Regions from separate parts of the Heyndrickxia sp. NPDC080065 genome, predicted to be linked through region 1. Evidence: a T-box and tRNA genes for the amino acid it is inferred to sense, from the RefSeq annotation. Region 1 holds a T-box; the other holds one or more tRNA genes.
What was found. A T-box is a leader RNA that pairs with one kind of tRNA and senses whether it is charged. The one in region 1 lies ahead of proS (proline--tRNA ligase), so its partner is inferred to be a tRNA-Pro.
Positions count from the first base shown of each region.

Region 2: it has a tRNA-Pro gene. The T-box ahead of proS (proline--tRNA ligase) is inferred to sense a tRNA for this amino acid. The anticodon was not compared.

Region 1 covers NZ_JBNNWS010000002.1:184,804-193,685, forward strand. Annotated here, with positions in the region: gene ACQKP0_RS03065 (sigma-70 family RNA polymerase sigma factor) at 1-422, opposite strand, end outside; gene ACQKP0_RS03070 (winged helix-turn-helix transcriptional regulator) at 676-1,005, shown strand; gene ACQKP0_RS03075 (DoxX family protein) at 1,176-1,583, shown strand; gene ACQKP0_RS03080 (C40 family peptidase) at 1,831-2,316, shown strand; gene proS (proline--tRNA ligase) at 2,924-4,321, opposite strand; T-box leader at 4,812-5,021, opposite strand; gene ACQKP0_RS03090 (AI-2E family transporter) at 5,082-6,113, opposite strand; gene ACQKP0_RS03095 (TIGR01777 family oxidoreductase) at 6,259-7,173, opposite strand; gene ACQKP0_RS03100 (TRAP transporter permease) at 7,299-8,882, opposite strand, start outside.
Region 2 covers NZ_JBNNWS010000001.1:454,691-463,572, forward strand. Annotated here, with positions in the region: gene ACQKP0_RS02065 (PTS sugar transporter subunit IIA) at 1-479, opposite strand, end outside; gene ACQKP0_RS02070 (DUF3949 domain-containing protein) at 727-981, opposite strand; gene ACQKP0_RS02075 (hypothetical protein) at 1,253-1,450, shown strand; gene ACQKP0_RS02080 (gamma-type small acid-soluble spore protein) at 1,805-2,017, opposite strand; gene ACQKP0_RS02085 (RidA family protein) at 2,142-2,525, opposite strand; gene ACQKP0_RS02090 (MFS transporter) at 2,570-3,793, opposite strand; gene ACQKP0_RS02095 (TetR/AcrR family transcriptional regulator) at 3,950-4,549, opposite strand; gene ACQKP0_RS02100 (class I SAM-dependent methyltransferase) at 4,949-5,821, opposite strand; gene ACQKP0_RS02105 (HAD hydrolase-like protein) at 5,814-6,482, opposite strand; tRNA gene ACQKP0_RS02110 (tRNA-Ile) at 7,143-7,216, opposite strand; tRNA gene ACQKP0_RS02115 (tRNA-Gly) at 7,228-7,301, opposite strand; tRNA gene ACQKP0_RS02120 (tRNA-Trp) at 7,318-7,391, opposite strand; tRNA gene ACQKP0_RS02125 (tRNA-Tyr) at 7,396-7,480, opposite strand; tRNA gene ACQKP0_RS02130 (tRNA-Asp) at 7,513-7,589, opposite strand; tRNA gene ACQKP0_RS02135 (tRNA-Ser) at 7,599-7,691, opposite strand; tRNA gene ACQKP0_RS02140 (tRNA-Ile) at 7,700-7,773, opposite strand; tRNA gene ACQKP0_RS02145 (tRNA-Met) at 7,793-7,866, opposite strand; tRNA gene ACQKP0_RS02150 (tRNA-Ala) at 7,880-7,952, opposite strand; tRNA gene ACQKP0_RS02155 (tRNA-Pro) at 7,975-8,051, opposite strand; tRNA gene ACQKP0_RS02160 (tRNA-Arg) at 8,059-8,135, opposite strand; tRNA gene ACQKP0_RS02165 (tRNA-Leu) at 8,153-8,241, opposite strand; tRNA gene ACQKP0_RS02170 (tRNA-Gly) at 8,251-8,325, opposite strand; tRNA gene ACQKP0_RS02175 (tRNA-Lys) at 8,362-8,434, opposite strand; tRNA gene ACQKP0_RS02180 (tRNA-Val) at 8,613-8,688, opposite strand; tRNA gene ACQKP0_RS02185 (tRNA-Glu) at 8,713-8,787, opposite strand; rRNA gene rrf (5S ribosomal RNA) at 8,831-8,882, opposite strand, start outside.

The DNA.
Region 1 (8,882 bases):
ATTACTTCCCGTAATTTCAAAGGAAGATCTAAAACAATAGATGAGATAAATTGTTTTTCTTCATATTCAATCAAATTCTTATCAAAAGATTGATGTGTGCCTTTAAGTTTTAATTCGATTAACTCTGATGGAAAAAAGTTTCTAAAGGACCAACTCTTCAATACATCTTTACACTTATTTACTGTGATTCGATAAAGCCATGTCTTATATGATGATTGTCCTTGAAAGGTTTCTATTTTTTCATAGCACTTGATAAAAACCTCTTGTGCAATATCTTCAGCTAGTTCTTTTTGCTTTACATATGTAAAGGCAAGACGAATGACCATTTCCCCGTATTCTTCCATAAGCCATGTAATTTTATCCTCATGACTTAGTATTGTATTTGCCTGAGGGGATGAGCTCCATCTCTTTCTAGAAAACATACATTTCCTCCTCTCACCCTTTACTAATAGACGAGGAGAAACATTAGTTGGTTCCTCAGAAAATAAAAAATACTTTAATAATATGTAAAAGACTAAATAAATTACCAATTTATGAACATCTAATAAAAACAAGAGTTTAAAATTAATTTTTCAAAAATAAACTTACTTACTATTAGTAAGTTTACAAAAGGTGTATAATAGATAACAAATAGGAAAAAAGTTATGCTTGATTCCATATAGGAGGTGCAGCAATATGGAAGGATCAAAGCTTTGTCCAAAATTTGAAAAAGCATTTCAATTATTAGGCAAACGCTGGATTGGAGTAATTATCCGAGTTCTAGAAGAGAAACCTATGCGTTTTAATGAAATCGCTGAGAATATTCCACATATAAGTCAAAAAATGCTTTCCGATCGTTTGAAAGAGTTAGAAAATGAAAAGATTGTGATTCGGGATGTTTTTCCAGAAACACCTGTACGAATCGAATATCGATTAAGCGAAAAAGGTCATGCGATTACACCAGCTCTCGTAGAGGTACAGCATTGGGCAGATAAGTGGGTTTCGATGGATAGCTGTAATGAATAAAATTTTTAATAATATGTCAAAATCTTACCTTAGTTTTTATTTATTGAAACTAAGGTTTTTTTGTTTCCCTCAAAAAAACAAATTAAATATAAAATAATTATTGACTTACAAAAAGTTAGTTAATATAATAATAAATGTTAGTAACAAAAACTTCAAAGGAGGAAACATAAATGACAGCTTTAGCAAGTCTCGGACTTTTAATTATACGTATTGTTTTAGGACTTACATTTGCCGGACACGGCACTCAAAAATTATTTGGATGGTTTGGAGGACACGGAATAAAAGGAACTGGCGGTTTCTTTGAATCGATTAATATTAAACCTGGAATCATGATGGCACTATTAGCAGGTCTAGGTGAACTTTTCGGAGGATTATTATTTGCCTTAGGACTTTTAACTCCAATTGGAGCACTTTTAATCGCTCTTACAATGCTCGTAGCGATTGTTAAAGTACACGGACAAAACGGCTACTGGGTTACACAAAATGGTTATGAATATAATTTCTTACTTATTATCGTAGCAATTGGTGTGGCTCTTGTTGGTCCTGGAAGCTATTCAATTGACTCAATTATTTTCTAATAAATATTTTTGAGATGAGGGTGAGCTTACGATTCACCCTCATTTATTAACTAATTTTCTACTTCCTATTATAATTTTCTCCTCAAATCCGTCTCACTTACAATCATCATTATCGCCTCTACACTAAAGTAACTTTCAAATAACAAAGTCCTTTTTTCTAAAAATTAAAACTTTAGAATCATTTCCAATAACCCATCATATATTGAATCGTGTTGAAAAATATACAAACAATCAGGGGGTCAAAAGGATGGATTTTTCTATTAGTAAGCCAAAATTTTTAGTGGTTATTGTAGCTATTTTTGCATTTGCTGCAGCATTTTTGTTTTCACCGTTTTCACAGGCATTCGCTTCAATCAATTATGGGGAAGAGGTTGTATCAGTGGCAAAACGGTATGAAGGAAGCAAGTTTAAAATGGGAGGCACTACTCCTAAAGGCTTTGATGCAAGCGGATTTACACAATATGTGTACAAAACAGCTGCTACGAAAATGAACATTAAAAGAACAAGTGCTGACCAATACAAGTCTGGTAAATCCGTAAAATTAAATCAATTACAGCAAGGAGACCTGGTTTTTTATGCAACTGGAGATAAAAAAGGAAAAGTATCCTTTGTTGCGATCTATATTGGAGATGGAAAATTTATAGGAGCCACATCTAAAGGCGTAAAAATAGTAAAAATGTCAGACAAATATTGGAAAGAGCGTTTTGTAGGTGCAAAGCGGATTATTAAATAGGTTTGGATTGGATACTATTTTTCTATTAAAGCATTTTACCAATGATCTACTATGTTCAGATAAAACCAACCTTTTTGATTAACGGGTTACAACAATTCACCTAGCTAGTTTCATCCAAAATAATAGCATAGTTAGATACAAAAAACGCTTGGTTTGTCCAGGCGTTTTTACTTTTAGCTCTTTCAGAAGATAAAAACAAATATTCCTAAAAAATTTTTATATTAGGTGACGAACTGTCAAATCAGGTGGCTTTATATCCCACTACGATACACTTTTTTCAGCTAATACTAATTATTGTGTAAATAAAACGACAATCTGTAAATTACACAATTTCACAAACTTCGCAATCAAAATTTATAAACTAAGTCTTTTTTATCAGTTTCCTTTTACTTTTAATCAAACGTCAAACGTTTGATTAATTTTTCAAATGTAGATATCTGTTCCTTTTTATCTTTTTTCGTATAGAAAAACTTAAGAACAAATTTCTAATTCGAGGCTAAAGTCGATAATTATTTAAGAATGATTATTTCTAATAAAATGTTGGACACGCCTAAACGAAGACAAAAAAAACACAGATGGCACCCTCGCCATCTGTGTTTTCTTCTTATTAATAAGCTTTCGCCCAATACACCAAATGTTTCGCTTCTCCACCGCAGCATACACATGTATCAGAAACCTTTTCTTCTACAAATGGAATGCAGCGAGATGTAGCGGATGTTTCATCTTTAATGAAGTTTTCGCAAGCCACATCACCGCACCACATTGCTTTGATGAAGCCTGGTTTTTCAGCAAGGATTTGTTTGAACTCATCCATATTTAGCGCGATACTTGTTCTTTCTTCTCGGTGAGCCTTTGCTTTTTCAAATAAGTTCTTTTGAATGTCGTCTAAAAGTTCGATGATTTTTGTTTCGAGCTCAGCCATCGGAACAAAGATTTTTTCACCTGTATCTCGTCGAACGAGGACAACTTGACCTTTTTCGATATCCTTAGGTCCAACCTCTAAACGTACTGGAATTCCTTTCATTTCAGACTCATTGAATTTCCAGCCTGGCATTTTATCGCTTGCGTCGATATCGACTCTTGCCACTTTTTTCAACTGATCTCTTAGTTCATACGCTTTATCGAGAACCCCTTCTTTATGTTGGGCAATTGGTACAATCATTACTTGTTTTGGTGCAATTTTTGGTGGTACGACAAGACCACGGTTGTCTCCATGAACCATAATTAAAGCACCGATTAAGCGTGTTGTAATTCCCCATGATGTTTGATGAACAGTTTGAAGTTCGCCATTTTTATCCGTATACTGAATGCCAAATGCTTCAGCAAAACCTGTTCCTAAATAATGTGATGTTCCTGATTGCAATGCTTTTCCATCGTGCATTAAGCTTTCAATCGTTAATGTATGAACTGCACCTGCAAATTTTTCCTTTTCTGTTTTGCGGCCGCGAAGAACAGGAATTGCAAGATATTGTTCACATACAGTTGCATACATATCAAGCATTCTTGATGTTTCTTCTTGGGCATCCTCAGTTGTTGCATGACAAGTGTGTCCTTCTTGCCATAGAAACTCTAGAGAACGTAAAAATGGTCTAGTTGTTTTTTCCCAGCGAACAACATTAGCCCATTGATTATATAGTTTTGGCAGATCACGATAGGAATGAATAATATTTGCATAATGCTCTCCAAATAAAACTTCAGATGTAGGACGAACACAAAGACGTTCAGTTAGTTCTTCCTCCCCTCCATGTGTCACCCAAGCGACCTCTGGAGCAAAGCCTTCGATATGATCCTTTTCTTTTTGCAATAGGCTTTCTGGAATAAACAGTGGCATATAAATATTTTCATGACCTGTTTCTTTAATTTTCGCATCTAATACATCACGAATATTTTCCCAAATCGCATATCCATATGGACGGATGATCATTGAACCTCTAACAGAAGAGTAATCAACTAAATCCGCTTTTTTTACTACATCTGTATACCATTGTGCAAAATCATCTTCCATTGCGGTTATTTCTTCAACAAACTTCTTATCCTTTGCCACAATACATCTTCCCTTCGATTTTTTAAAGGCTCTTTTCTAAAACTTTATTGCTTTTGAAACGAAATCTTATTTCTACCATATCAGAAAGTTGAGGAGATCCATTTTATAAGAAAGGCTCTTTTCGTATAAATTGTTGTTTTTAGACTATAAACTTAGTCCATTGATTTCCGCTTCAGACACTTGCTTTCCGCGGGGAGGGATGGGAGCCTCCTCAGCGTAACCGCCTGTGGAGTCTCCCATTTCCCTCTTTTTCCCGCAGGAGTCAAGTGTCCTCCGCTACAATCAACTCAGATTGTTAATAAAATATCACTAAAAAAGCAACAAACTTTACGAAAATAGCCATAAGAAAAAATGCTCCGAAACTAAATGATATTATGGAGTGATCTCTATACGAAATAGCAATAATCTTTCCAAAATACCTATTTTAAACGCAAAAAAACCCCGATCCCGAAAAAGGGACCGAGGCCTGGTGGTACCACCCTTATTTACAGCTATGCTGTACACTCTTTGCTGATAACGGTTCGAAAACCGCATGTATCTTAGTTAAAATCGATACAGAACTCCAAGGCAGGTTCAAATGGGGTCTCTGGAAACTTTTCACCAATCGTTTCCTCTCTAGAAGAGACGAAGACATTTTACTAATCCTTATCTACGTTTTTTTATATATAATTTTTAAAAAATATACTAATTTTTTTATACAAAGTCAAGCTGATACATCTTTTTATTTTTTGATTTTTATTAATTTCACTTTTTCATTTTTTACATCTAAAATTTCTAACAGGAATACAAATACCGGAATCCCGAGGATAAGTCCCCATACACCAAAGAAGTGCTCCGAAAAAATTAAAACGATAAATGTGTAAAATACAGGCAAATTTGTTTTCGAAGACATTAATTTCGGATTTAAAACATAGGCTTCGATAGCATGAACAACAGCAATGACGATAACAATCCATAATACGTGAACAAACCCGCCGATACTATAGGCGATAATACATAACGGGATAAGTGAAATAATTACCCCAGCGACCGGAATTAATCCTAGGACGAAAATCATCATCGCTAACCCGAATAGCTGTGGAAATCCCATAATGGAAAGGGCAATGGTTGTAAGAACCGTATTTACAATCGCAATAATAAACTGTGCCTCGATAACCTTCCCAAAAGTAGCCACAAATTTTTTGCAAAAAAACTCAATCTCATCATAAAATGGAGCCACTTTACTGTCTTTGAATTTCTTAGTAAAATCAATCAGTCTCTCTTTTTCTAAAAGATAGAAAAGACTTAGTATTAGGGATAAGAAAATATTTAAGCTTAATTTACCTACATTTGAAAAATAACCAAGTAAAAATGTAAATCCTTGTTTCAAAAAGCTTGTGATTTCAATTTTTTCTGTAATCTGCTGCACAATATAGTTAATTACCACACTTTCTTGTGGCTGGGAATAGAAATTAACTAACTGCATTATTAACTGGGTAATTTGAGTAATAAGCAATGGTAAGTATTTTACTATACCAAGTGATAGCAAGCCAACAATTGCGACATATAGAACGATTACCGTTATTTTTCGATGTATATGAAATCGTCTAGATACAAAATCTGAAAGACGATCCATTAAAAAAGCAAAAATAAACGTTAGCAGTATTAAATTCATCATACTTCGCAAAAAGTATAATATGAGCGCAATCAAAGCAAATATAATAAACCGTTTTACACTTCTTTTCCGAAAAAAACTGCTAACAAACTCTGCCATGTTTCTGTTTCCCCCTAAAACCCGAAATTTATCTATACTGCACCTCACCATATTACTTTATTTTCTCATACTTTCATACTATATAACCTAAAAAAACTATAAAATTTCTTTGTTTTTTTAAAATTTTATGCATCGTAATATTTGTCTAATTCCTTTGACTATTAAGTATTTCCAATAAGGTGTTATTTAATTCAGAATATTTAAAAATAAATCCGTGATTTATTGTTTTTTCAGGAAAAACACATTGACCTTTTAGAAGCATATTACTCATTTCTCCTAATCCTAGTTTTAATATCCAACTAGGGACAGGAAGCCAGTGTGGTGAATGCTTTACAGATGAAATGGTTTTTCCAAACTCCTTCATACGAACAGGATTAGGTGCGGTTACATTTAATGGCCCCTTAATTTGTTGATTTTGGATAGCAAAAAAAATCATTTGGACGGCATCCTCCACATGAACCCATGAAACCCACTGCTTACCTGAACCAATTGTACCGCCGATTCGCAAGCTATATGGGAGCAGCATCATAGGTAGAGCACCCTTTTGACCTAATACTAATCCTAATCGTGCAAATACCGTTCTTACACCATAATCCTGAGCTTTATTCGCTTCTTCTTCCCATTTTCTCACAACTGCAGCTAAAAAATCATCAGCCTCTGTCCCTACTTCTTCACCGAAGGTTTTCATTTCAGACATTCCATAGTAACCAATGGCAGAGGCATTAACGAGAACCTTGGGTTTAGATTGTAACTGATCAATGATTCGGATGATTTCTTTTGTTGAGGCCATTCTACTATCGAGGATTTTTTTCTTTTTTTCTTTTGTCCAGCGAATCCCATTAATGGATTCCCCCGCTAAGTTAACAATTGCATCTACTTCTTGAAGCTTCTCTTCTGGTCGACTATCTTTTTGAAGCCAATTAACAGCATGCACTTGTTCAAATTGTGTTATTTTTTCCGGGTTTCTAGTGAGGATGGTCACTCGGTGATTTTGTTCAATAAGAAGTTTTTGTAATCTTTCCCCGACAAATCCGCTTCCACCTGCAATGACAATATGCACTGGCTATCCCTCCTTTTTATTATAATCAAACATTATCAACGTTTTTTATCAGCATAATAGTATCTACTTTTTTCTAGATTTACAATTTAAAAAAACCTCCGAATATATTTCGAAGGTTTTTCAAGTTAAGCACTAGCCGGAGTTTGCATATTTTTATTATTTTGTTTAAATACAAATTGAAGAACAATCATTCCTACAAAAATACATGCTCCAATGGTGTCCGAAAGTCCTTCCGGATAAATTAACAATAAACCAGCAGCAAGGGATAGAAGTCTTTCAATTACATTTAACTTTCGATACCAGAACCCTATTAAAGCCCCACCAATGGCAATCATTCCACAAAAGGCTGTAATAATTACCCAAACTAATTGGAAGAAGGATGTATCGATCATCAATAATTGAGGTGAGAATACGAACATATACGGGATAATAAAGGCTGCAATTGCAAGCTTCGATGAATTAATTCCCGTTCTTATCGGTTCTCCTCCCGCTATACCTGAAGCAGCAAATGCTGCCAATGCAACTGGTGGTGTAATATCAGCGACAATACCAAAATAGAATACGAACATATGTGCAGCTAGATCAGGCACGTTCAAAGCAATAATCGCAGGTGCGGCAATCGTAGATGTAATAACATAGTTTGCTGTTGTCGGTGATCCCATTCCTAGGATTAACGATGTAACCATTGTAAAGAATAAAGTAAGCAATAATTTTTCATCAGCTAAATCAACAAGTCCATTGGCTAATTTTAAACCTAGTCCTGTTTTCGTTACAACACCAACAATAATACCAGCACATGCCGTTGCAGCGGCAACAGATAATGCTGATTTTGCCCCTTCTGCTAAGGCAATAATAGCGTCTTTTACCCCAATTCGTGTTTCTTTTCTGATTGCACTAACAACTATTGTTGAAACAATTGACCATAAAGCCGCCCTCATAATACTCATTCCACTAAATAGTAAAACAACGACAACCAAGATAGGGATCAATAAGTATACCTTCTTCAATACTTCTTTTCGATCAGGCATTTCTTCGTCGGAAAGGCCTTTTAAGCCAGTACGTTTTGCTTCTAAATGTGTCATGATCCAAATACCAGCAAAATATAAAATAGCTGGTATAGCAGCTGCTTTTGCAATGGTCCAATATGTCATTCCAGGAATAAAATCTACCATCAAAAAGGCAGCAGCCCCCATAATGGGAGGCATAATTTGTCCTCCTGTTGAAGCCGCTGCCTCAACAGCTCCCGCAAATTCTTTTCGATAGCCTAATTTTTTCATCATTGGAATCGTAAAAGATCCAGATGTTACAACATTAGATACGGAGCTTCCACTAATGGTTCCTTGAAGGGCACTGGAGAATACCGCAACTTTAGCTGGTCCTCCGACCCTTTTACCAGCAATGGAGCAGGCTAAATCATTAAAATATTGACCGACACCTGTTCTGATTAGAAAAGCACCGAACAGTAAAAACAAAAAGATATAAGTTCCAGAAACCTTTAATGGCGTACCAAATATTCCTTCAGTCGTAAAGAACATCGTCTGAACGATGGACTCAAGATCTAATCCTCTGTGAATGAAGAAGCCAGGCATATATGGACCGAAGTAGGCATAGGCCAAAAAGATAAGAGCAATAATCATAATAGGCAGCCCTACCGCTCTTCTAGTAGCTTCTAAAACTAATAGAATCGCAATGAGTCCGACAGTAAAATC
Region 2 (8,882 bases), on a different contig from region 1:
ATAACTGTTTTTCCTTGAATGCCTTCCTTATCCCCTGTCATAATATACTGTTTATTTCCTTCAAGACTATTAGTAATCACAATTGGTGTGACAGTGCTTTTGGCATGTACTTGAATATAATCCCAATCAACTTCGATTAACAACTGCCCAGCAGAAACTTTGTCTCCATTATTAACTGCAACTTTAAAACCTTCTCCTTTTAAAGAAACGGTTTCCAAGCCAACATGAATAAGAATTTCAGATCCATCCTTAGCAAGAATCCCTACCGCATGCTTAGTAGGTGCTACTTGAATAATTGTCCCGTCAACAGGAGCGTGAATATTCCCCTTTGTAGGGATTACTGCAACTCCTTCCCCCATCATCTTTTGACTGAAAACGGGATCTGGAACCTCTTCAATCGGAATAATTTCCCCATTCACTGGTGCATATATTTGTAATTCTTCTTTTTCTTTTTCTTTTTTAAATAGATTGAATAGCATTCTAAAGACTCCTTTATGATTGTTACTATAATACTATTTCCTATAACTTATATACCTAATTTTTAGTTTTAGGACATAAAAAAGGCATGGGGGTACAACAAAAGGAAATAAACTCCCTTCTATTTACCACCATGCCTGATCGTATCAGTAACATGTGATTCAATATGAATTTATAGGTTAATGTTAACAGGTTATTCAAAAAAAAACAACTGAAAGCGATAACATTTTTACAAAGAAACTTGTTGAACTACTGGTTCCTGCGATGACGAAGTTTATAAATAAGCATAGCGATTAGGCTTGAAGGCATATTCATGATATTTCCTTGAAGATTAAAATGCATTTGTTCCTTTTCAAAACTCATGTTTTCATATAATTCATTGTGAGTAAGATTAGATGTCTTTTTCAAATCCTTCATTGAGGAAATATAATTGTACTGAAAAGGAATCATGACCAAACAGTAAATCACATAGACCGAAATGATAATGATAAATGCGATATCCATATTATCCCTCCTTCAAAGAACATGATTTATAATAAGTATACCGCAAAAAAGAGGGAAAGTTTTGATTATTTTTTACTTTTTTCTATATAAAGTTACCTAGGTCCCTTTAACAATATTCAACCCTTAAATGTTTTAGAAAAATAATGAACGAATACAGATTAATTATTGTCACTCATTTTCTCATCATCATAATATACAGTAAGACCGTTAGCCAATAGCTTTTAAGGTCAGGCTGCAAGAAAGTCACTTTTAAAACGAGGAGGTGATATGAATGAGTAAAATTACAGGTCTTTGGCTTGGTTGGTTAGGGATTATAGCAGCAATTGTCGGATTTTTCTACGCCCCTTATTGGTTAGGTGGTATTGCTGTGGTCCTAGGTTTAGTCACTTTTGCTTCTCCACAAAAGATTGTGGCTTGGGGAGCAGTGATTCTCGGAGCTATTGCCATATTAATAGAAGTATTTTATTAGCAGCTTTAGACCAAAAAAATCATTACACCTAGTTCGCTGTTTACTCATTATCAAAATGATTGAACAGTAACAGTTACTTGTCTTTTATTCCTAAATATAAATGTATATTTGTTTATTTATTTTAGCTTCCTTACTTTTCTACTTCATTCAATTTAATTAGGAATGAGAATGCTTTTGCTATTTAATGCTGTTTGAATTCCATATTTTCTATTTACCTAAAAAAGGAAGGCTTTTTTGAGCCTTCCTTTTTGGCGATTCTGCTTTTAAGTATCACAGTTAACACATATTCTAAAGAAATTGAGATTAGTTTTTTCAAGAAAATAAAAGGAAAGTGCTTAAAATGGCTTCATTTTGTCACTCTTTAGTGGTTTTCACCGATTGCTGATTTCTCCTTTTTACATCTTCTGGATTAGTATCACTATAGATCGATGTACCATGTCCCCCTGTTGTTTTAGCCAACCATTCTTTTACTTCAATATAAGACATCCCGGATTGTGCATTTAATCTTTTCACTTCATCAATGTTTGTTCCTGCAACAGTAAATACGGCATTGTTTTCCTCTTTCATAATGAAACCTCCATTTCGTTTCCCGTTATTTTCTCTCCAAAAGAAATTTTTTAATCAGGCTAAGCTATAGCAAAATGAATAAAGAGCCTTTTCTTTTAAGAAATAGGCTCCTTACCATTTATATCTAGTTAGGTCTTTTGACAATCATTTCAATTTCAACTTCTGCACCAAGGGGGAGTGCCAGAACAGCTACAGTAGTCCTGGCAGGAAAAGGTTCAGTAAACTGCATTTTATATACCTCATTCATTGCAGAAAAATTATTCATATCTGTTAAATACACATTTACTTTTACCACATCATCAGGCGTAAGGTTAGCTGCTTCTAATACTTTGAATAAATTTATAAAGCACTGCTTCGTTTGCTCTCCTACATCACCTTTTATTAGTTCTTGTGTAGCTGGGTTAATGGGGGTTTGACCTGATAAATATACTAATTCTCCTGAATCAACTGCATGTGAATATGGCCCAATTGCTGCTGCATCCTTTGCATGATATGCCTTTCTAGACATCATGATCCTCCTCGTTTAGTAAGTTTTTAGTAGGTTTATCCATATTATACTGTTGAATTCCCCTTTGGTTTCATACTTGTCGGTTGTCTACCGCTCCGTCCCGCTTGTAATGATAAAATAAAGCAAATGAAAAGGACGAGGAAAGCAGAAACATACGGATAATTTATGTTTAAGTCAAATAGAAAACCCGCTATAATAGGACCTGCGATATTTCCAAGACTTGTAAAAGCCGAATTCAACCCTGCCACATATCCTTGCTGATCATGTGCCATTTTTGACATTAGTGTCCCAACTGCCGGACGCATAATATCGATGGATAAAAAAACAATAAAGGTTACAACAATAATCATAAAGTACGTGTGCACAAATAGTGTCAATAATACAAACAGACTTGCAATAACTAAACAGAAAGAGATAACATTTTTCTCACCAAATCGATTTAATAGCCATCCGAATATAGTAACCTGTACGACTGCACCTGCAATAGAACCAAACGTTATGATGAATGCAATGTCTTTCGGTGTAAAACTAAATTTATGATCCACAAACAAACCGAAGACTGTTTCATAATTGGCTAAACCGAAGGACATAACAAACACAATAATTAAACTTAAAAAATACGGCTCTCGATATGAATACAGAAGCTGTTTCATCAGACTTTGTTTTTTCACTTGAATCTCTTTGTCCGTCACTGGCTCTTTAGCTGTAAATGATTCGGGTAAAACAAATAGTGTAATCAATGCTGCAATCGCACCAGCTACCGCAGCTGCATAAAATGGAGCACGAATTCCAAATTCAGCTATGAAGCCTCCAATTCCTGGCCCAATAATGAAGCCCGTTGTTATTGATGCATTAATAAATCCCATCCCTTTTGCTCTTTCTTTTGTTGAAGTGACATCTGCCGTATATGCCATAACAGCGGGCATAATAAGCGCTGCACCAATCCCGCCTAGCATTCTTGATGCAAAAAGAAAGACAGGAGAACTTGCCATTCCAAATATCAACTCAGAAACAGCAAAAATAACCATTCCATAAACAATGATCTTTTTCCTTCCAAGTGTATCCGATAATCTTCCTGCAAATGGAGAAAACAATAATTGTGTTAATGAAAATGCTGCAACTAACAATCCTACAATGCTTCCATTTATATGAAGCTCTATCATATAAGTTGGCATTATTGGAATCACTAGACCTATTCCAGTAAAAATCAAAAATATATTTAACATGAGAAGCAGTATCGCTCCCCTATTTCTTAACAATAGTGACATATAAACCTCCAAATACCTTCAGTATATAATTTAAGGATACAGAACCACTTCGAATTTAAAAATACTGAACGTTCATTCTATATTATAGGCAAAAGAAGGATTACATAAATAAACAGCTTCTTAACGATTAGCTGATATTCAGCAATCCAATAATCCTTAATTAGAGTCCTTTGCAATCCCATATAGAAACACTTTAATAGCTAAGTGGTAGAGCTTAAGTGCTTCCTCTAAACTAGTACTTCGAGACATCTGACCAAGTCCCATCCATAAACTTTCTAGAACAACAGCAAGGCTTTCTACATTTTCTCTTTTGAATTCACCGCTATCAATCCCTTGCTGAAGCAAATGTTGATTAAATCTCAGATGCCCTTTTACCATTTCCGCGATACGCTCTTCAATTTCATTTGTTTTTTCTTCATTATTGAAGAACTCATCAGCAGCTTTAGTCAAAGGATGATTTAAGTCTTCAAGAGCCATCTGCTCCGCCATCCCAAACAATTTATCAGTTGTCGTATGGTAGAGTGGCTCTTTTTGTTCCCATTTTTGCACCCATTCTCGATCCCATTCATCTAATAAATATAAAAATAGGCCTTCTTTGCTTTTAAAATGATAATAAATATTCCCTTTACTGCTTCCTGTTGCCTCAACAATCTCTTCGATAGATGTTGCCTTATATCCCTTCTGCACAAACAGGGCCCTTGCAGCATCAGCAACCCGCTTTTTGGTCTGCTCACTTTGCAATTGCTTTTTATTCACACAAATCTACTCCGATCCAATCGAAAATCTATGCACACATTCATAATTAATACTGAACGTTCATTCTATATCCTAACAAAAACTGCAATCTTTTTCAACTGCAGAGACTTTGATTTTATTACCGAAATAAGGCTTTGATTAAAATACTAAATAGTTCCGATAATGTGGAGAAAAACTTAAGAACATATCATACGGACATTTAGTCCGTTATTTTTATTAAATGACCATAATTTAAGGGCTAAGCGGACACTGGGTACGCTATTTATGGAAAAATACAAGGAAACTACTGTCTTAATACTAAATAACGGAACCTATGTCCGAAAATATAATAAATTAACCCATTTTGTCATAAATAACGGAACAGGTGTCCGCCGAAGATTAATTAAATACAAAAAAGTTCTATTTTTTTACCGTACCAAAAGTGATCTTCATATTTGGCGCATAGGTCAAGGAGGAGGAAGGAGAAAATAGTTTAGATAAATATAGCTGTGAATCATATTGATTTTTCGCTTCAGAAAATGTGGCTCCCCTTTCCATTAAACGGTTGATAAATTCAGTTTCTTCTCCAGGTACTTCACCAAAGCCATCCATTTTTAATGATTCGTACAGTTTAAGGTTCGTATCATCATTTGAATCAAGGAAATTGACTTTATCACTTACCCTGCATTGAACACCTTTAACCCCCAGTTCACTTAAATAGATGGGTAATTTAATGCCGATGTTTCCATCTTTTCCATCCCTTTTTGTATCTTGTTCATATAATTTTTGAAGAAAGCCTAAAGGAATCAATTTTGATTGGTCTTCGTTGTTAATATAATAGGAAGACATAGTAGAAATCCAATGTGGTTCGAAACAGATGATTTTTCCGCCATCCTTCACACGGCTAATCATTGATTGCAATATATGTATCGGATCATTCACATGCAATAAAAAAGCATGACAAAGAGCAATATCATATTCTTCTTCTAAATTAATCGTGTTAATATCCGCTTGAATAAACCGAGATTGATAGGGGAGATTTTGAAAAAGTTCTTCTGCATTACGGATTAATTGCTCCCCCATGTCAATTCCTGTATAGCTACTTCCATGTGGTAGCAAAGGCAATAACTTTAACCCTAAATATCCATATCCACAGCCATAATCAACCATGCTCACAGGTTTATCAATCTTCCAAACTGATTTCACTAAAAACTCAAGATAATCGTCGTTATAATATAAATCTCTTGTTCGGGTTAAATACTCCAACTTATCATCCCAGTAATATTTATTCAATTTGAAAGGCTCCTTCTTCTAATATACTTTTTAATTCCGAAATATCGTTTATTATTCTATCTGCGTGTTGTAATTCCTCGGCTTGAGCAAAATCAAAATTACATCCTATCGATAGTAGCCCATTTGATTTAGCTGCACGGATATCAGAAATTCGATCACCTACTAAAGCTCCACCTGTTATATTATATTTTTGTACCAAGATACGAACTAATTCAGCTTTATCTTGAGATTCAATCTGCTGAATACTGTAAACATCGGTCAGCCATTGATTTAATTTGTAATACTCTACAATTGCACTCAAATATTCCGGTAGACCATTACTAGCAACAAATATGGTGTATCCATTGCTTTTTAAATAGGCAAAAGTTTCTGTCACATTTGGATAGAGCTCTCCATTCCCTTTATAAATATTATCGATTAGTTTAGCATGAAAGAAATCATTTGCCATTATTCGAACATCATTTGAATAATTAGGTAATAAGTTCTCCCAAACCACCGGCAAAGGAACCCCCATTATTTCACGGTATTTTTCAATCGGTGTCTCCCCTTCCCATCCCTCCTTTACTCTTAAGTACTCAAATGTCTCTGAAAGTGATATTTCTAATATTTTATTTGTTTGAAAAAGAGTTCCATCCATATCAAAGATAATTGATTTTGTCATTGTATCTCACCATTCTAGTTATTATATTTTACATTGAACAAGGTATTTTTAAATTGCAAAGACACGCTGTCATAAGGATAGTGGCATACTCAAAATTGACCCCGTCCTATTTATATACTACATAGACTGAGACATATCCTTGATTAATTTTTCGATAAATATGTTTTTACTACATTCCTAAAAGAAAAAAAGGATCTAGTGGTAATCAAAGCGATGCTTGGATCACAATGAATCCCCAAATCTGAAAAAAATGGCCCTCTGAAAGAAATGGTCCTCAGTTCTAAGAAATTGGTCCACATTTTTATAAAAATGATCCGCAGATCCAGAGAAATGGTCCCTAAATCCGAAATAAAGATCCCTTCTGAAGGAAACGGTCCACAGTACTAAGAACTTGATCCACATTCTGATAAAAATGGTCCACAGAACCGGAGATATGGTCCACAATTCCGAAATAATGTTCCCTTCTAAATGAAATAATCCCCTAGTAACCAAAGTAGAACTATATATTCATTGAGAAGAAAATAATAAATCATACTTTCCTCAGTGGCTAGTTTTTAACCTTGTGGGATTTTCCGCTGCCGCTAGAAGTAAACTGTTTCGTTAAACAATAAAAAACTAGCTAAATAAAAATAGCTAGTTTAGAAACGTATATTTTATTAATGGGCCTAAATGGACTCGAACCATCGACCTCACGCTTATCAGGCGTGCGCTCTAACCAGCTGAGCTATAGGCCCTTTATGTAATTTGGAGCGGGTGATGGGAATCGAACCCACGACAACAGCTTGGAAGGCTGTAGTTTTACCACTAAACTACACCCGCATGTTTAATATTATATTGGCAGGGGTAGTAGGAATCGAACCCACATCAAAGGTTTTGGAGACCTTCGTTTTACCATTAAACTATACCCCTAAAATGGTGGAGGGGGACGGATTCGAACCGCCGAACCCTGAGGGAGCGGATTTACAGTCCGCCGCGTTTAGCCACTTCGCTACCCCTCCATCTTATTAAGCTATATAATTTTTTAGTTTAATGGCGGTCCGGACGGGACTCGAACCCGCGACCTCCTGCGTGACAGGCAGGCATTCTAACCAGCTGAACTACCGGACCATTATTATATGGCGGAGGAAGAGGGATTCGAACCCCCGCGCGGTTTAACCCGCCTGTCGGTTTTCAAGACCGATCCCTTCAGCCAGACTTGGGTATTCCTCCGTTTTAAATGGACCCTGTAGGACTCGAACCTACGACCGGACGGTTATGAGCCGTCTGCTCTAACCAGCTGAGCTAAGGGTCCATTATCATATTAATTAAGATAGCGGCGGAGGGGATCGAACCCCCGACCTTACGGGTATGAACCGTACGCTCTAGCCAGCTGAGCTACACCGCCATGATTTTAAAAATGGAGCCTAGCGGGATCGAACCGCTGACCTCCTGCGTGCAAAGCAGGCGCTCTCCCAGCTGAGCTAAGGCCCCATAATACTATATAAACTAGAACTGGTCGGGAAGACAGGATTCGAACCTGCGACCCCATGGTCCCAAACCATGTGCTCTACCAAGCTGAGCTACTTCCCGAAAAATATGGCGCGCCCGAGAGGAGTCGAACCCCTAACCTTTTGATCCGTAGTCAAACGCTCTATCCAATTGAGCTACGGGCGCATAATATTGAAAAACGTTGGTGCCGAGGACCGGAATCGAACCGGTACGGTAGTCACCTACCGCAGGATTTTAAGTCCTGTGCGTCTGCCAGTTCCGCCACCCCGGCAAGGGTATCTGGAGCGGAAGACGGGATTCGAACCCGCGACCCCCACCTTGGCAAGGTGGTGTTCTACCACTGAACTACTTCCGCAATTATAGCAAGTTTTTTTACTTAAGAAAACTTTTATGAGCCATGAAGGACTCGAACCTTCGACCCTCTGATTAAAAGTCAGATGCTCTACCAACTGAGCTAATGGCTCGTAATAAGATAATATTTATTATTTAAAAATCTACCTAACTTTGTGCATCTACGACGTCCCAATCTCAGGAGGCTTATTCAAGATGCGGCTCGATTGGTACGCTGATGTTTTGCTCCGCAGCTTACTCGATCGTGCTCTACCAACTGAGCTAATGGCTCGTAATAAAAAATAAAATGAATGGTGGAGGATGACGGGATCGAACCGCCGACCCCCTGCTTGTAAGGCAGGTGCTCTCCCAGCTGAGCTAATCCTCCAACAAATGAATTTATGTAATAAAATGGTGACCCGTACGGGATTCGAACCCGTGTTACCGCCGTGAAAGGGCGGTGTCTTAACCGCTTGACCAACGGGCCAATCTATATAATCAGACAAAATAATAGCCCCAATAGGGGCGTAGCCTGGCAACGTCCTACTCTTGCAGGGGGAGAGCCCCCAACTACCATCGGCG